Regions from separate parts of the Streptomyces sp. NBC_00289 genome, predicted to be linked through region 2. Evidence: riboswitches for the same ligand, from Rfam matches in the RefSeq annotation. Region 2 holds a riboswitch; the other holds the start of a gene.
What was found. A riboswitch is a leader RNA that binds a small molecule or an ion and turns the genes downstream of it on or off. The one in region 2 is predicted to bind ZMP and ZTP.

Region 1: another riboswitch for ZMP and ZTP. It lies ahead of OG985_RS19195 (glycine hydroxymethyltransferase); the one in region 2 lies ahead of OG985_RS08730 (bifunctional 5,10-methylenetetrahydrofolate dehydrogenase/5,10-methenyltetrahydrofolate cyclohydrolase).

Annotation. Positions count from the first base shown of each region.
Region 1 covers NZ_CP108046.1:4,235,514-4,242,574, forward strand. The annotation lists gene OG985_RS19190 (hypothetical protein) at 1-624, shown strand, start outside; gene OG985_RS19195 (glycine hydroxymethyltransferase) at 745-2,196, opposite strand; ZMP/ZTP riboswitch at 2,231-2,320, opposite strand; gene OG985_RS19200 (DMT family transporter) at 2,615-3,523, shown strand; gene OG985_RS19205 (DUF3050 domain-containing protein) at 3,456-4,283, opposite strand; gene OG985_RS19210 (hypothetical protein) at 4,493-5,071, shown strand; gene pabB (aminodeoxychorismate synthase component I) at 5,102-7,061, shown strand, end outside.
Region 2 covers NZ_CP108046.1:1,819,098-1,826,158, reverse strand. The annotation lists gene ctaD (cytochrome c oxidase subunit I) at 1-614, opposite strand, end outside; gene OG985_RS08740 (RNA polymerase sigma factor) at 721-1,269, shown strand; gene OG985_RS08735 (CU044_5270 family protein) at 1,262-2,293, shown strand; gene OG985_RS08730 (bifunctional 5,10-methylenetetrahydrofolate dehydrogenase/5,10-methenyltetrahydrofolate cyclohydrolase) at 2,378-3,244, opposite strand; ZMP/ZTP riboswitch at 3,265-3,349, opposite strand; gene OG985_RS08725 (nuclear transport factor 2 family protein) at 4,210-4,575, opposite strand; gene OG985_RS08720 (hypothetical protein) at 4,749-5,045, shown strand; gene OG985_RS08715 (ABC transporter ATP-binding protein) at 5,125-6,879, opposite strand.

The DNA of each region.
Region 1 (7,061 bases), 2.4 Mb from region 2:
GGGGAGGCCTCCGCGCTGTACTACTCCGACGCGGACTACAGAGAGCTGGAGCGGCTGCTGGGCCCCGCGGAGACGGGTTCGACGGAGCAACCGAAAAGGCCCGATCTGGACCGTGCGCGCCAGATCAACGTCACCTGGCTGGCGCACGACATATCGCCCTGGCGGATCGACCGGGTCTTCGCCGTCGAGTCCGAGCCGCCGTGGGTCTGGATCCACACGGCCGCGAACGTGCCCGAGAACCTCAACGGCTACTGGCACCGCGCCGAGCAGCCGGGCCGGCTGAGCTCGCTGCTCAAGAGGCTGGGGGTCACCGGCAAGGCCTCGGGTGAGGGCTACACGGGCATCTTCCCGGCACCTTGGCAGTCGGACGCGGCGGACGCACCTGACGCGGCGGAGACCCCGGGCCCCGCCACCACCGACACGAGGACGGGCTCGGTGCGGGCCGGCGCTCCGGGAGCAGGCGACAGGACGGACGACGGCACGGACTGGTGGTGGGCGTTGCCGGGCATGGCGGCCGGGGCCGTGCTGGCACTGCTGCTGCGCCCGTTCGCCTTGCAGGTCCGGCCGGACCGTTGGAGGCGGAAGGACTCGGCGGGCCCCCGGCAGGAACTTCGCGACATATGAGCTGCGGCGGGAGTTCGGGAAGGAGGCGGGCTCGGGGCGGACACGGCGGCCCGGCCGAAGCCGAACCGCCGCTGGAGGAACCCGGACCGGGCCGGACCGGACGCAGGCCCGGTCGGCGTGTCAGCCGAGGTCGATCTCCGGGTAGAGCGGGAAGCCGGCCACGAGGTCGGTGGCGCGGCGGGAGATCTCGTCCGCGATCTTCGGGTCGAGGATGTGCTGGGCCTTGGAGGGAGCACCCTTGCTCGTCGTGCCGGGCTCCGTGGTGGTCAGGACGCGGTCGATGAGGCTCGCGACCTCGTCCATCTCGGCGGTGCCGAGACCACGGGTGGTGAGGGCCGGCGTGCCGATGCGGATGCCGGAGGTGTACCAGGCACCGTTCGGGTCGGCCGGGATGGCGTTGCGGTTGGTGACGATGCCGGACTCGAGCAGCGCGGCCTCCGCCTGGCGGCCGGTGAGTCCGTAGGAGGAGGTGACGTCGATCAGGTTGAGGTGGTTGTCGGTGCCGCCGGTGACGAGCGTGGCGCCTCGGCGCATCAGGCCCTCGGCGAGAGCGCGGGAGTTGTCCACGATGCGCTGGGCGTAGCCGCGGAAGGAGTCCTGGCGGGCCTCCGCCAGAGCCACCGCCTTGGCGGCCATGACGTGCGGGAGCGGACCGCCGAGAACCATCGGGCAGCCGCGGTCGACCTGGTCCTTGAGGGAGTCGTCGCACAGGACCATGCCGCCGCGCGGGCCGCGCAGCGACTTGTGGGTGGTGGTGGTGACGATCTGGGCGTGCGGTACGGGATCGAAGTCGCCGGTGAGGACCTTGCCGGCGACGAGACCCGCGAAGTGGGCCATGTCGACCATGAGCGTGGCGCCCACCTCGTCGGCGATCTCGCGCATGATGCGGAAGTTCACGAGACGGGGGTAGGCGGAGTAGCCGGCGACGATGATGAGCGGCTTGAAGTCGCGGGCGGTGGCGCGCAGGGCCTCGTAGTCGAGGAGGCCGGTGGCGGAATCGGTGCCGTAGGAGCGCTGGTCGAACATCTTGCCGGAGATGTTCGGGCGGAAGCCGTGGGTGAGGTGGCCGCCGGCGTCCAGCGACATGCCCAGCATGCGCTGGTTGCCGAAGGCCTGGCGCAGTTCGGCCCAGTCGGCGTCGGAGAGGTCGTTGACCTGACGGACGCCGGCCTTCTCCAGGGCGGGGACCTCGACGCGCTGAGCGAGGACGGACCAGAAGGCGACGAGGTTGGCGTCGATGCCGGAGTGCGGCTGGACGTAGGCGTGGCGGGCGCCGAACAGTTCCCGGGCGTGTTCGGCGGCGAGGGCTTCGACCGTGTCGACGTTGCGACAACCGGCGTAGAAGCGGCGGCCGATGGTGCCCTCGGCGTACTTGTCGCTGAACCAGTTGCCCATCGCGAGGAGGGTGGCCGGGGAGGCGTAGTTCTCGGAGGCGATCAGCTTGAGCATCTCGCGCTGGTCGGCGACCTCTTGGCCGATGGCCTCGGCGACGCGCGGCTCGACGGCGCGGATCACGTCGAGGGCGGCTCGGAAGGCGGTGGACTCGGTGGAGAGGGGCTGCTGCTCTGACATGTCGGCCTCCGGACGGCGTGGCGTTCAGCGTTCACGGTTCGGCCCAGGCGCACGGCACTAGCTGGTTCCCGGGCCGCTCCCCGATGGTCTGTCCCATCCCAGCGCGCCAGTCACGGCCCGCTGGTCAGCCTACCGGGTGCGCCGCAGGCCGCAGGTTGGCGTCCACGATGCGAAAGGGACGGAAGGAGGGGGCGGTGGTGACAGCAGGAGGCGCTTGTGCCGCCGCCGTTGGCCAGGCTGTCGAGGTCGCCACGGCCCGCCTGCTCCGCCGTCTCCTCGAGGTGGGTCACAGCCATCAGGTCCTCACCGCGATCGCCTCACCGCGATTGTCCGGCGGACAGCACAAAGATCGGCGAGAGCGTCACAGACGCATCCCGACCGTGAGCCCCTCCCCTACAGTCGCTTCGTGCTCTTTGGAATGGTGTGCGCGCTTGGTGCCGCGGTCTGCTTCGGAACGGCGACGGTGTTGCAGGCGGTCGCCACACGTACGGCGGACGCGGGTGAAGGGGGCGGGGACGCGGCGCTGCTGCTGCGCGCGTTGCGGCAGTGGCGGTATCTGGCCGGGCTCGCGCTGGACGGGGCAGGCTTCGTACTCCAGGTCGCCGCGCTGCGGTCGATCCCGATCTACGCCGTGGGCGCGGCCCTGGCCTCCAGTCTCGCGGTGACCGCGGTCGTCGCGGCGCGGCTGCTCAAGGTCCGGTTGAGCCGTGCCGAGTGGGGCGCCGTGATCGTGGTGTGCGCCGGGCTCGGGATGCTGGCGCTGGCGTCCGGGACGGAAGGGGAACGGACCGGGCCGACGGCGCTGAAGTACGCGATGCTCGCCACGGCGGCCGGTGTGCTGGCCCTGGGCGCGCTCGGCGGGCGGCTGCCGGAGCGGGGGCGGCCACTCGCCCTCGGGCTGGGCGCCGGGTTCGGGTTCGGGGTGGTGGAGGTGGCGGTCCGGCTCATCGACGACGTGTCACCCGGCGCGCTGCTCACCAATCCGGCGACGTACGCGCTGCTCCTGGGCGGCGGCGCGGCGTTCCTGCTGCTCACCTCGGCGCTCCAGCGCGGCTCGGTGACGACGGCCACGGCCGGGATGGTGATCGGGGAGACGATCGGGCCGGCGGCGGTGGGCGTGGTGTGGCTGGGCGACCGTACGCGGGAGGGGCTGGAGTGGCTGGCCCTGCTGGGTTTCGCCGTGGCCGTGGTGGGGGCGTTGGCGTTGGCGCGGTTCGGGGAGATTCCGGCCGAGGTGCCCTCGGACGACGACACCCTCGTCAGCCCGTCGCCTTCGCCCCCACCTTTGTCCCCGCCTTCGTCTCCAACCCCTCCATCGTCTCCGTGATGCCGTCCCACAGGCGGGACCTCGCTTCCAGCGCGAGGGTCGCCGTCTCGACGGCCTCCTGCCAGCGGGTGTCGTCCGTGCCGCAGAGGTCGGCGACCATCTGCATGGCCATGGGGGTGTGCTCCTCGCCGTCGACCTCGATATGGCGGGCCAGGTAGTCGCGGAAGAGCGGGAACCGTGCGGTGCCCTCCTTCTTGATCACCTGGTCGAACATGTCCGGGATGAGGTCCTCGCGGGAGAAGGCGAAGGCGGCCGCCCGGCAGTGCAGGGGCCGGTCGGCGATGATCCCGAAGGTCGTGCGCACGAACTCGGCGGCGGGGGCGGGGACCTGGGCGACACGCAGCGCCGACGACACGTCGTGCCCCTCCCCGACGAGTGCGAGGAACGTGTCGATCCTGGTCGTGTCGGCCTCCGCCTCGGCCATGCCGGCCCGGTACAGCTCGAAGTGGCTGGTGAAGCCGCCGTTCAGCTCGTCGCTCTCCTCGACCAGCACGATGTCGTTGATGAGCCGTCGGCTGACCTCCGAACCGCGCGGCACCCAGGGCACGTCGACACAGGTGAGTTCCCGTTGCAGTGACTTGAGCAGGGACATGAAGTCCCATACCGCGAACACGTGGTGCGACATGAAAGCCGCGAGGTGTTCCCGGTCGGTTATCCGTTGGTAGATCGGGTGGGCGGTGACTTCTTTTCGCGCGGGTTCGATCGCGGAACGGGCCCGGTCGATTCCCTCGTCGGTCAGATTCCAGTCGTACCTGGGCATGGATACTCCATTCAGAGCCGGAGAGCGATCGTGCAACTTTCTCGGCGACTCCGGCAAGCGCTTCCTGGAATTCCGTAGAAGTTACCCCGGGTATCGCTCGACAGAAGAGGTCAAGCGGTCGGAAAGTCTCTGAAAAGTAACGTTCCGGACAGCCGGAAAACTTCGTTGAATCTTTGAACGCGCCGGGTCTTCATTCCGTACTCGTCGGCGTGACCAGTAATCCCGTCACCGTCACCGTGGCCTATCACGTGGTGCCGGGCCGCGAGGCCGAGTTTCATTCCTGGGGGTGGGCCCTGCTGGGCGCGAGCGCCCGGCAGTCGGGCTTCCTGGGGGGTGGCGTTCTTGTCGACCGAGAGGCGGAGTGGCATGTCGTCTATCGCTTCGCCAGTGAGGGCACGGCCCGGGCCTGGGAGGACTCGACCGCCCGGGTGCAGTGGGACGCCCGGGTGGTGGGCTTCGCCCGGCAGACCGGCCGCACGAGTGTGCGGGGCTCCCAGGCCTGGTTCGACTCCCAGACCGCCACACCGAAGGCACCGGCCCCGCCGTCGAAATGGAAACTGTGGTTTGTGAACATGAGCGCGGTTTTCCCGCCGGTGCTTATGTTCAATCTGATCGTGCTCCCCTATCTTGGCGGCCTTAATGCGTTCGTTCGCACACTGCTGTTGTGCCTGTGCGTGACGGCCCTCGTCACCTGGATTCTCATGCCGCGCCTTCAGCGTTTCTTCAAGAAATGGCTGTATCCACCGCTCCAGGCACTGCGCGGACGACACAAAAGACGGACGGCATAGCCCCGAGAACGACCCGAGGGAGGTGGGCGGGTGAAGACCCTGCTCATCGACAATTACGACTCGTACACGTACAACCTGTTCCAGCTGATCGCCGAGGTCAACGGCGAGGAACCGGTGGTGATCCTCAATGACGCGCCCGCCGGCGCCATGGAGAATCTCGCGGAATTCGACAACGTGGTGGTGTCGCCGGGCCCGGGGCACCCGGCGACGGCGCGTGACTTCGGCATCAGTGCCCGGATGCTCGCCGAGTCCCCGGTCCCCGTACTCGGCGTCTGCCTCGGCCACCAGGGCATCGCCCTCGGGGAGCACGGCCGGGTGGCCCCCGCCCCCGAACCCCGGCACGGGCATCTGTCCACGGTCCGGCACGACGGGCGGGACCTGTTCCAGGGACTGCCGCAGAACTTCACCGCGGTCCGCTACCACTCGCTGTCCGTACGAGAGCCGCTGCCCGAAACGCTGGAGGCCACCGCCTGGGCGGAGGACGGCGTCCTGATGGGCCTGCGACACCGCAGCAGGCCGCTGTGGGGGGTGCAGTTCCACCCGGAGTCGGTGCTCACGGAGTACGGCCACCGCATGCTCGTGAACTTCCGCAACCTGACGGCGGAGCTGGCCCGCAAGACCCGTGCGAAGAACACCGCGGTGCCCCGGACCGAGGCGTCGGTGCCCCGTCCGGCGGGCAGATCGTCGGCCGCGGCCGGCACGTCGTCCCACAACGCCGGACCGTCTGTCCGGGCCGGCGCCAGGTCGGGCGCGGGCGCCACATCGGCCGGGGCGGGCGCCGGGTCGCACGCGAACGCCGGACCCGCCGAGACGGGCGCCACAGCGCGCCCGATCGACCCGTCCCCGACGGCTCCCGCGTCGCTTGAGTCGCCCGCGTCACCCACCTCGACGTCACCCACGACCATCCCCCGCCCCCGGCGTGCCGGCCGTCCCGCGTTTCGGCTGCACACCCGGCGTGTCGCCGGAGCGGTCGACGCGGAGGCCGCGTTCACGCGGATGTACGGTGCCTCGCCGCGGGCGTTCTGGCTGGACAGCTCCCGTGTCGAGCGGGGGCAGTCCCGCTTCTCGTTCTTCGGTGACGACAGCGGCCCACTCGCCGAGTTCGTCCGCTACGACGTCGAGGCCGGCCGCTGTGAGATCGAGCGGGCCGGGCGGCCCACGCGCAAGGTCGCGGCGAGTGTCTTCGACTACCTCAAGCGGCAGTTGACGAGCCGTCGGGTGGACGCGACCGGGCTGCCCTTCGACTTCACCGGCGGCTACGTGGGCTACTTCGGCTACGAGACGAAGTCCGACTGCGGCTCGCCGAACCGCCACCGTGCCGAAACGCCGGACGCCTGCTGGCTGTTCGCCGACCGGCTGATCGCGGTGGATCACCAGAAGGGCTTCACCTACGCGGTCTGCCTGGCGGAGGACACCCCGCAGGCAGCCGGGGAGGCCACCGACTGGCTGGAGAGCGCGCTGGCGCAGCTCACCTTCGTCGCGGCGGACCCCGGCACGGCGCCGCCGACCGTGCCGCCCGAGGGTCCGGACCTCGCCGCCGCCGAGCCGTGGCTGGTGCGCGGCCGGGACACCTATCTCGCGGACATCGAGGCCTGCCAACGGGAACTCAGGGCCGGCACCAGCTACGAGATCTGTCTGACCAACGCCGCCCGGTTACCCGCACCGCCCGACGCGTACGAGTTCTACCGGGTGCTGCGCCGCGTCAATCCGGCGCCGTACGCGGCCTTCCTGAGATTCGGCGACCTCGACGTGGCCTGTTCCTCACCCGAGCGGTTCCTGCGGATCACGCGGGACGGTGTCGCCGAGGCCAAGCCGATCAAGGGCACCGCGCCGCGGGGTGACGGGCCCCGGGAGGACGCCCGGCTCCGGGACGCGCTGGCGGCGGACGCCAAGACGCGTGCCGAGAACCTGATGATCGTCGACCTGCTCCGCAACGACCTGGGCCGGGTCTGCCGTACCGGGTCCGTGCGCGTGTCCCGGCTGATGGCCA
Region 2 (7,061 bases):
GGGAAGGCGAGCAGGACCAGGACCGCCGTCAGCAGCACGTTCCACACGAAGATCGGCATGCGGAACATCGTCATGCCGGGAGCGCGCATGCAGATGATCGTGGTGATGAAGTTGACCGCGCCGAGGATGGTGCCGAAGCCGGAGAAGGCCAGACCCATGATCCACAGGTCGGCGCCGATGCCCGGCGAGCGGACCGCGTCCGACAGCGGGGAGTAGGCGAACCAGCCGAAGTCGGCCGCGCCCTGCGGGGTCAGGAAGCCGCCCACCGCGATCGTCGAGCCGAACAGGTACAGCCAGTAGGCGAACATGTTCAGCCGCGGGAACGCCACGTCGGGCGCACCGATCTGCAGCGGCATGATCCAGTTCGTGAAGCCGGCGAACAGCGGCGTCGCGAACATCAGCAGCATGATCGTGCCGTGCATCGTGAACGCCTGGTTGAACTGCTCGCTCGACATGATCTGCAGACCCGGCCGGGCCAGCTCGGCGCGCATGAACAGCGCCATCACGCCGCCTATGCAGAAGAACGCGAACGACGTGATCAGGTACAGCGTTCCGATCGTCTTGTGGTCGGTGGTCGTCAGCCACTTGATGCTCTTGACGTTGAGATCTCTCACGCCCCGCCTGTGTCCGCGCCCGGCGGGGACGTCACACTTCGGGGATGCGAGGTGAATCACGGCGGACGGCTGTGACGATCGGACGGGTGCCGGACACGAACGGAACATGAGCAACGACGAGATCTTCGCCGCTGCCTATCGCGAGCACTACTGGGCGGTCAGCCGCTACGTCGCGCGACGGCTGGGCGGACGGACGAGCGAGGTCGAGGAGGTGGTGGCGGAGGTGTTCACGGTCGCCTGGCGCCGCCGGGCCGACCTGCCGCCGTCCCCGCTGCCCTGGCTGTACGGCGTGGCACGCAACTGCCTGTCCAACGCCGTACGCGGCCACGGTCGCCTGCGCCGGCTCGTCGACCGGCTGGGCAACGACGACACCGCGCACGGCCGGCACATCGCGGCGGGCCCGGACGCCGACACACCGGGCGGCTGGGTGCACGACGCTCTCGCCCGGCTCTCCCCGGCCGACCAGGAGGTGCTGCGCCTGACGGCCTGGGAGGAACTCGGGATCGAGGAGATCGCCGTCGCCCTCGGCTGCGGACAGCGGGCGGCGTCGATGCGGCTGCACCGGGCCAGGGGCCGGCTGAGAGCCGAGATAGACCGTATGCGCCCCGCAGCCGCCACCAGTGGGACAGCCACGAAGGAGCACGACCATGGCTGACGAACTCGAACTCGAACTCCTGCGCCGCGCCGACCCGGTGCCGGCCGACGGCCCCCACTTCGGTGACGGACCGCTGAATCACCGGGCCGAGCGGCACCTCGACGAACTGTTGCACAGGCGCCCCTCGCCCCGCACGGCGTGGCGGAGCGTCCCGCGTGTCCGGCCCCCGCACCTCGCCGCCCGTGGTCACAGGGCACGGCTGGCCTGGGGACTCGTGGCCGCGGCGGTCGTCTCCACCGTCACGCTGACCCTCGTCGTCAGCGGCCCCGGCACCCCGCCCGCCGTCGCCGCACCCCGCCCCCTGGTCGTCCAGGCCGATTCCACCTCCGTGCCCCTGAAGCTGCTGGCCGACCGGGCGGAGGCGGCCGCGGCCGACGGCTCGCCGAGCCTGAGCAAGGGCACGCACGTGCAGTCCTGGAGCATGGGCATGAGCGAGGACAAGCCCCCGATCACCCTCCCCGAGGAGCGCGTCGTGCGCTGGCACGCCGACGACAGCCACACGGAGGTCGTCGTCGCGACCGACCCCCGGCACCCCGGCCGCCCCGTCCTCAGCGACGCGGACGACTCCCCGCACCTGGTAGAGGACGGCCACGTCATCAGCCGGCAGACCTACCCCCCGAGCTGGAGCGACGCACCCCCCGAGTCACCGCCGCCGCACGACGTCGCCCAGCTGCGCGCCTATCTTCAGGAGGCCGCGTACCGCCACACCAGGCCGTCCACCAACGAACTCCTCGACGCCGTCGGCCTCCTGCTCGACAACTGGACCCTCGGCGCCCGCGAGTCCGCGACGCTCGCGCGGCTGCTCGCGGACACCGAGGGGCTGCGCCCGGTCGGCCGGGTGACCGACCGGCTCGGGCGCGGCGGGCAGGCGTACGTGTACAAGGGCGCCGGTTTCCGACGCATGCTGATCATGGACCCGGCCACCGGTGCCGTCCTCGGCCTGGAATCCACCGCGACAGTGGCCGAGCCCGAGTTCGGCCTCGAAGCCGGTGACGTGATGGAGTACAGCGCCTGGATGCGCTGATCACACCCGTCTGATCACACCCGTCTGATCATGCCGGTACGACCATGCCGGTACGACCACGCCTGTCTGATCACCCCCCGGTGATCAGACCCCGCCCGTCACTGTCACCCCGAGCTGCCGGCCCGCGGCCTCGACCGTCTGCTCCAGGAGCGTCGCGATCGTCATCGGACCGACACCGCCCGGCACCGGGGTGATCAGGGAAGCCCGCTCCACGGCCGAGTCGAAGTCGACGTCGCCGACGTTCCCGGGGTTGTAGCCCGCGTCCACCACGACCGCGCCGGGCTTCACGTCCTGGCCACGGATCAGCCGCGGCCGACCCACCGCGGCGACCACGATGTCCGCCTCGCGCACCACCGCGGAGAGGTCACGGGTTCGGGAGTGGCAGTACGTCACGGTCGCGTCGCGGGCCAGCAGCAGCATCCCGGCCGGCTTGCCGAGAATCGCGCTGCGGCCCACCACCACGGCCCGCTTACCGGCCGGGTCGACCTCGTACGCGTCGAGCAGCCGCATGATGCCGCCGGGTGTGCAGGAGACGAAGCCCGGCAGACCGAAGCTCATCGTCGCGAACGAGGCGAACGTGACGCCGTCGACGTCCTTCTCGGGCGCGATCGCCTCGAACGCGGCCCGCTCGTCGATGTGCGGGCCCATCGGGTGCTGCAGCAGGATGCCGTGCACCTCGGGGTCCTGCGACAGGGACCGCAAGGTGCCGACCAGTTCCGCGGTGGTCGTTGCGGCGGGCAGTTTCACGTGCCGCGACTCGATGCCCGCCTTGCGGGAACGGTTCTGCTTCATGCGGACGTACGTGACCGACGCGGGGTCCTCGCCGACCAGCACCGTGGCGAGGCAGGGCGCCGTGCCCGTCCGCCGGGTGAGGCCGGCCGCCCGCTCGGCGGTGTCCGCCACGATGCGGCGGGCGAGCGCGGTGCCGTCCATGAGCCGGGCCTGGGACATGATCCACTCCTGAGCTGGTTACGGATCGCCCAGGCGCACGGCATCGACTCTGCGTGGGCCGCTCCCCGGTGGTGCTCCACCTCAGCGCCAGTCACGGCCTCAGTCCAGCCTAAGCGCTACGGCACCTGCGGGTGGCTGCCGCGGCTGGTCGCGGCCTTCGCGGGCCGTACCGGCCCCGTCCTGCTCATCGGCAGGCACCCCGCAGGGCGTACGACCGGGGCGGGCGGTCTCGAACGGCCGAGGACCCCGCGCATAGTCCGGAGCCGTCGGACCGCTCCGGACCCCGTGAGCTCGCTCGGAGTGTGCCGACCGTGAGGCGACGACGGTCGCCGTGGCGATGTCAGGCCGCCAGGCGACCGGTTCCTGTGCGGCGGGACTGCTGTACGGGGCGGTGAGACCGGTCGGCCGCGCGGCCGACCGGTACGTGTGGTGCTTCGCCTGCTCCGTCGTCGCGATGCGCGTGCCCGCAGTGCTCGCCGGGGCCGAAACAGCCCCGGTTCAGGGCGACTTCGGCCGCGGCCAGGGCCGGACGGGTGCGCGTGCGGGTGTCCGGGGCTTGGCGTCGGGGCGCTCTCCGCTCGGACGGCGCCGCTGCGCCTGCTCGGCCGTGCCGGGCGGGCCGGCGGCGAGTGCGCGGAGCTCCTGTCGGCGGGGCTCGACCCCAGGACGGAGCCGGACTGGTTCGGCGTGTGCGCGAGCGGGCCGGTCGGCGGTGGGTGACCGTCAGGCTCGGCGGTGACGGTGACGGCGGGGGTGCCGGGGGCGGACCGGACGTGGTGGTGGAGGGAGGGGGCGGGAGCGTGCTCCCCGGACCAGCGAGCGCAACAGGAAGACGGACACCGGCAGACCCGCGCGAAGCGGTCGTGGCCGCGGGAAGGGGGTCGGACGAGCCCTCCCCAGCTGGGCCCGCGCCGAGAAGGTCCAGGTCAACCGGGACGTGATCTGGACCCTCGGCAGTATCCTCCCTACTCGTCCCATGCCTGGATCATGGTCTGCTGGACGATCTTGCCGTCGCGCAGCGACATCATCGACTCGGCGAGGACACGGACCCCGTCCGGGTACAGACAGGACTCGGTGAAGGCGACGCTGTCGCCCTGCACGACGCAGTTCTCCATCTTGTGCGTCATGTCGCGCTTGTAGACGTCCTCGAGCATCTTGCCGATCTCGTCACGGCCCTGCAGGACCATGGGTTTGCTCGGCTGGGTGTTGCGGTCCACGACCCGGATCTCCGCGTCGTCCGCGTAGAGCGACAGAAGAGTCGCCGCAGTGTGTCCTTCGATGCCCCGGCGCAGGGCTTCGGTGTCGAAGCCGGGGCCTGCCGCGGTGCCCATGATGACCTCCTTCGAGGGGCCGCGCCCCGCTGGGGAGCGGGCCGCGAAAGACCCCTCCTCCGAGACTCCTCCGCCCCGGCGGGCTCGGCAAGCGCAGCCGGTCCGCTCCGCCTGACGGGTGAGCGGTACGGGGTGCCCGTGTCCGCGGCGGACCCGCCGGCGTTGCGCAGTGCATGATCTCAACTCGACGTATCGTCGCAGCCGTCGGTCTCGCCGTCGGTGTCACCGGCCTCGCCGCGCCGCTCGCGAACGCCGCCGCTCCGGCCCCCGCCACGGGACAGCTGAACCCGATCGCCACCCTCGACTCGCTTGCCGCGAGCGGCATGCCGGCCGAGCACCAGGCCGCGACCCCGCGGGTCTCCCAGCAGCTGGCCCAGCTGAACAAGGTCGACGACCTCCGCGAGTTCGGCCACCTGCGCCAGCTCACGGACCTGGTCGCACCGGTCAGCGGGCTCCTCACCCTCGGGTGACGACGGCCGGTTCGCAGCACATCGAGGGCCGCCCCGAAACGGGCGGCCCTCGAACGCGTCCGGGGTGCGCTGGGGCCGGTCAGCCGGCCGTGGCCAGGAACTGGGTCGCCGCGAGCTCGGCGTACAGCGGGTCGGCGGCCACCAGTTCGCGATGGGTGCCGACCGCGCGTACCCGCCCCGCGTCCATCACCACGATCCGGTCGGCCATGGTCACCGTGGACAGCCGGTGGGCGACGACGAGGACGGTCGTCGTCCGGGCCACGTCGGCGACCGTGTCGCGCAGCGCCGCCTCGTTCACCGCGTCCAGCTGCGAGGTGGCCTCGTCGAGCAGCAGCAGCCGCGGGCGGCGCAGCAGGGCGCGGGCGATGGCGACCCGCTGGCGCTCACCGCCCGACAGCTTGGTGCCGCGGTGCCCGACCAGGGTGCCCAGGCCGCCCGGCAGCCGGGCCACCAGGCCGTCGAGACGGGTCGTCCTCAGTACCCCGGCGACCGCGTCCTCGTCCGCGTCCGGGTTGCCCAGCAGCAGGTTGTCGCGCAGCGAGCCCGACAGGACCGGCGCGTCCTGCTCCACGTATCCGATCGCGGAACGCAGCCCGGGCAGGTCCCAGTCCACGACGTCGCGCCCGTCGAGTGTGATCGCCCCGGATTCCGGGTCGTAGAACCGCTCGATGAGGGAGAAGACCGTCGTCTTGCCCGCGCCGGACGGTCCGACGAAGGCCGTCATGCCCCGCGCGGGCACGTCGAAGGTCACCCCGTGATGGACGTACGGCAGGTCGTCGGCGTACCGGAAGCGGACGTCGGTGAAGGCCACGGCGGCGGGCTCCGCGCCGGTGCCGGGCAACGGCGCGGACTCGCCCGCCGGTTCGGCGGGCAGGTGCAGCGCCTCCTGGATGCGGGAGAGGGCCGCGGCGCCCGTCTGGTACTGCGTGATCGCGCCGACGACCTGCTGGATCGGCGACATGAGATAGAAGACGTACAGCAGGAAGGCGACCAGCGTGCCCACCTCGATCGCGCCGGTCGCGACCCGCGCCCCGCCCACCGCGAGCACCGTGATGAACGCGATCTGCATCGCCAGTCCCGCGGTGTTGCCCGCCGCCGCCGACCACTTGGCGGCGCTCACGCTCTGCCGCCACGACTCCTCGGCGGCCGCGTGCAGCGTGCGCTCCTCCCGGTGCTCGGCGCCGGAGGCCTTCACGGTGCGCAACGCGCCGAGGATCCGCTCCAGCGAGGCGCCCATCACACCGACCGCGTCCTGCGCCCGCCGGCTCGCCCGGTTGATGCGCGGCACGATCACGCCGAGTACCGTCCCCGCGCCCAGGATCACCGCCAGCGTGACCCCCAGCAGCACCGGGTCCACCAGCCCCATCATGACCACCGTCGCCACGAGCGTGAGGCCGCCGGTGCCGAGGCCGACGAGCGAGTCGGTGGTGACCTCGCGCAGCAGGGTGGTGTCCGAGGTGATGCGCGCCATGAGGTCGCCCGGTTCGCTGCGGTCCACGGCCGGGATGCGCAGCCGCAGCAGGTACGACGACAGCGCGCGCCGTGCGCCGAGCACCACCGACTCGGCGGTGCGCCGCAGCACGTACGAACCGACCCCGCCCAGCGCCGCGTTGGTCACCACCAGACACGACATGACGACCAACGCGCCGGTGATGGCCCGGTCGTGCGACAGGTCGTCGATCAACTCCCGTGCCACCAGCGGCAGCAGCAGCCCGGTGGCTCCCGTGACGAGCGAGAGCAGGGCGCCGGTCAGCAGGGCCCACCGGTGCGGACGTACGTAGCCGAGGAGCAGCCGCCAGGCGGGTGGTCCGGTCTCCGTCTGTGCGATGCTCACGACGCTCCTTCGGACCGTGGGTCGGGCGAAGCCCTCAGGCTACGTCGGCGCGCTCCCGCCGGGTCCGCCGGTACGGTGTCCCGCCCCGGGGCGAGTGCCGGCCCGTCGTGCTCCGCGTGAACCGGGTGGCAGGTCGGGGGCGGGCCGCCGCGTGCGTTCCGTGCCCTTACCGATCAGTCACG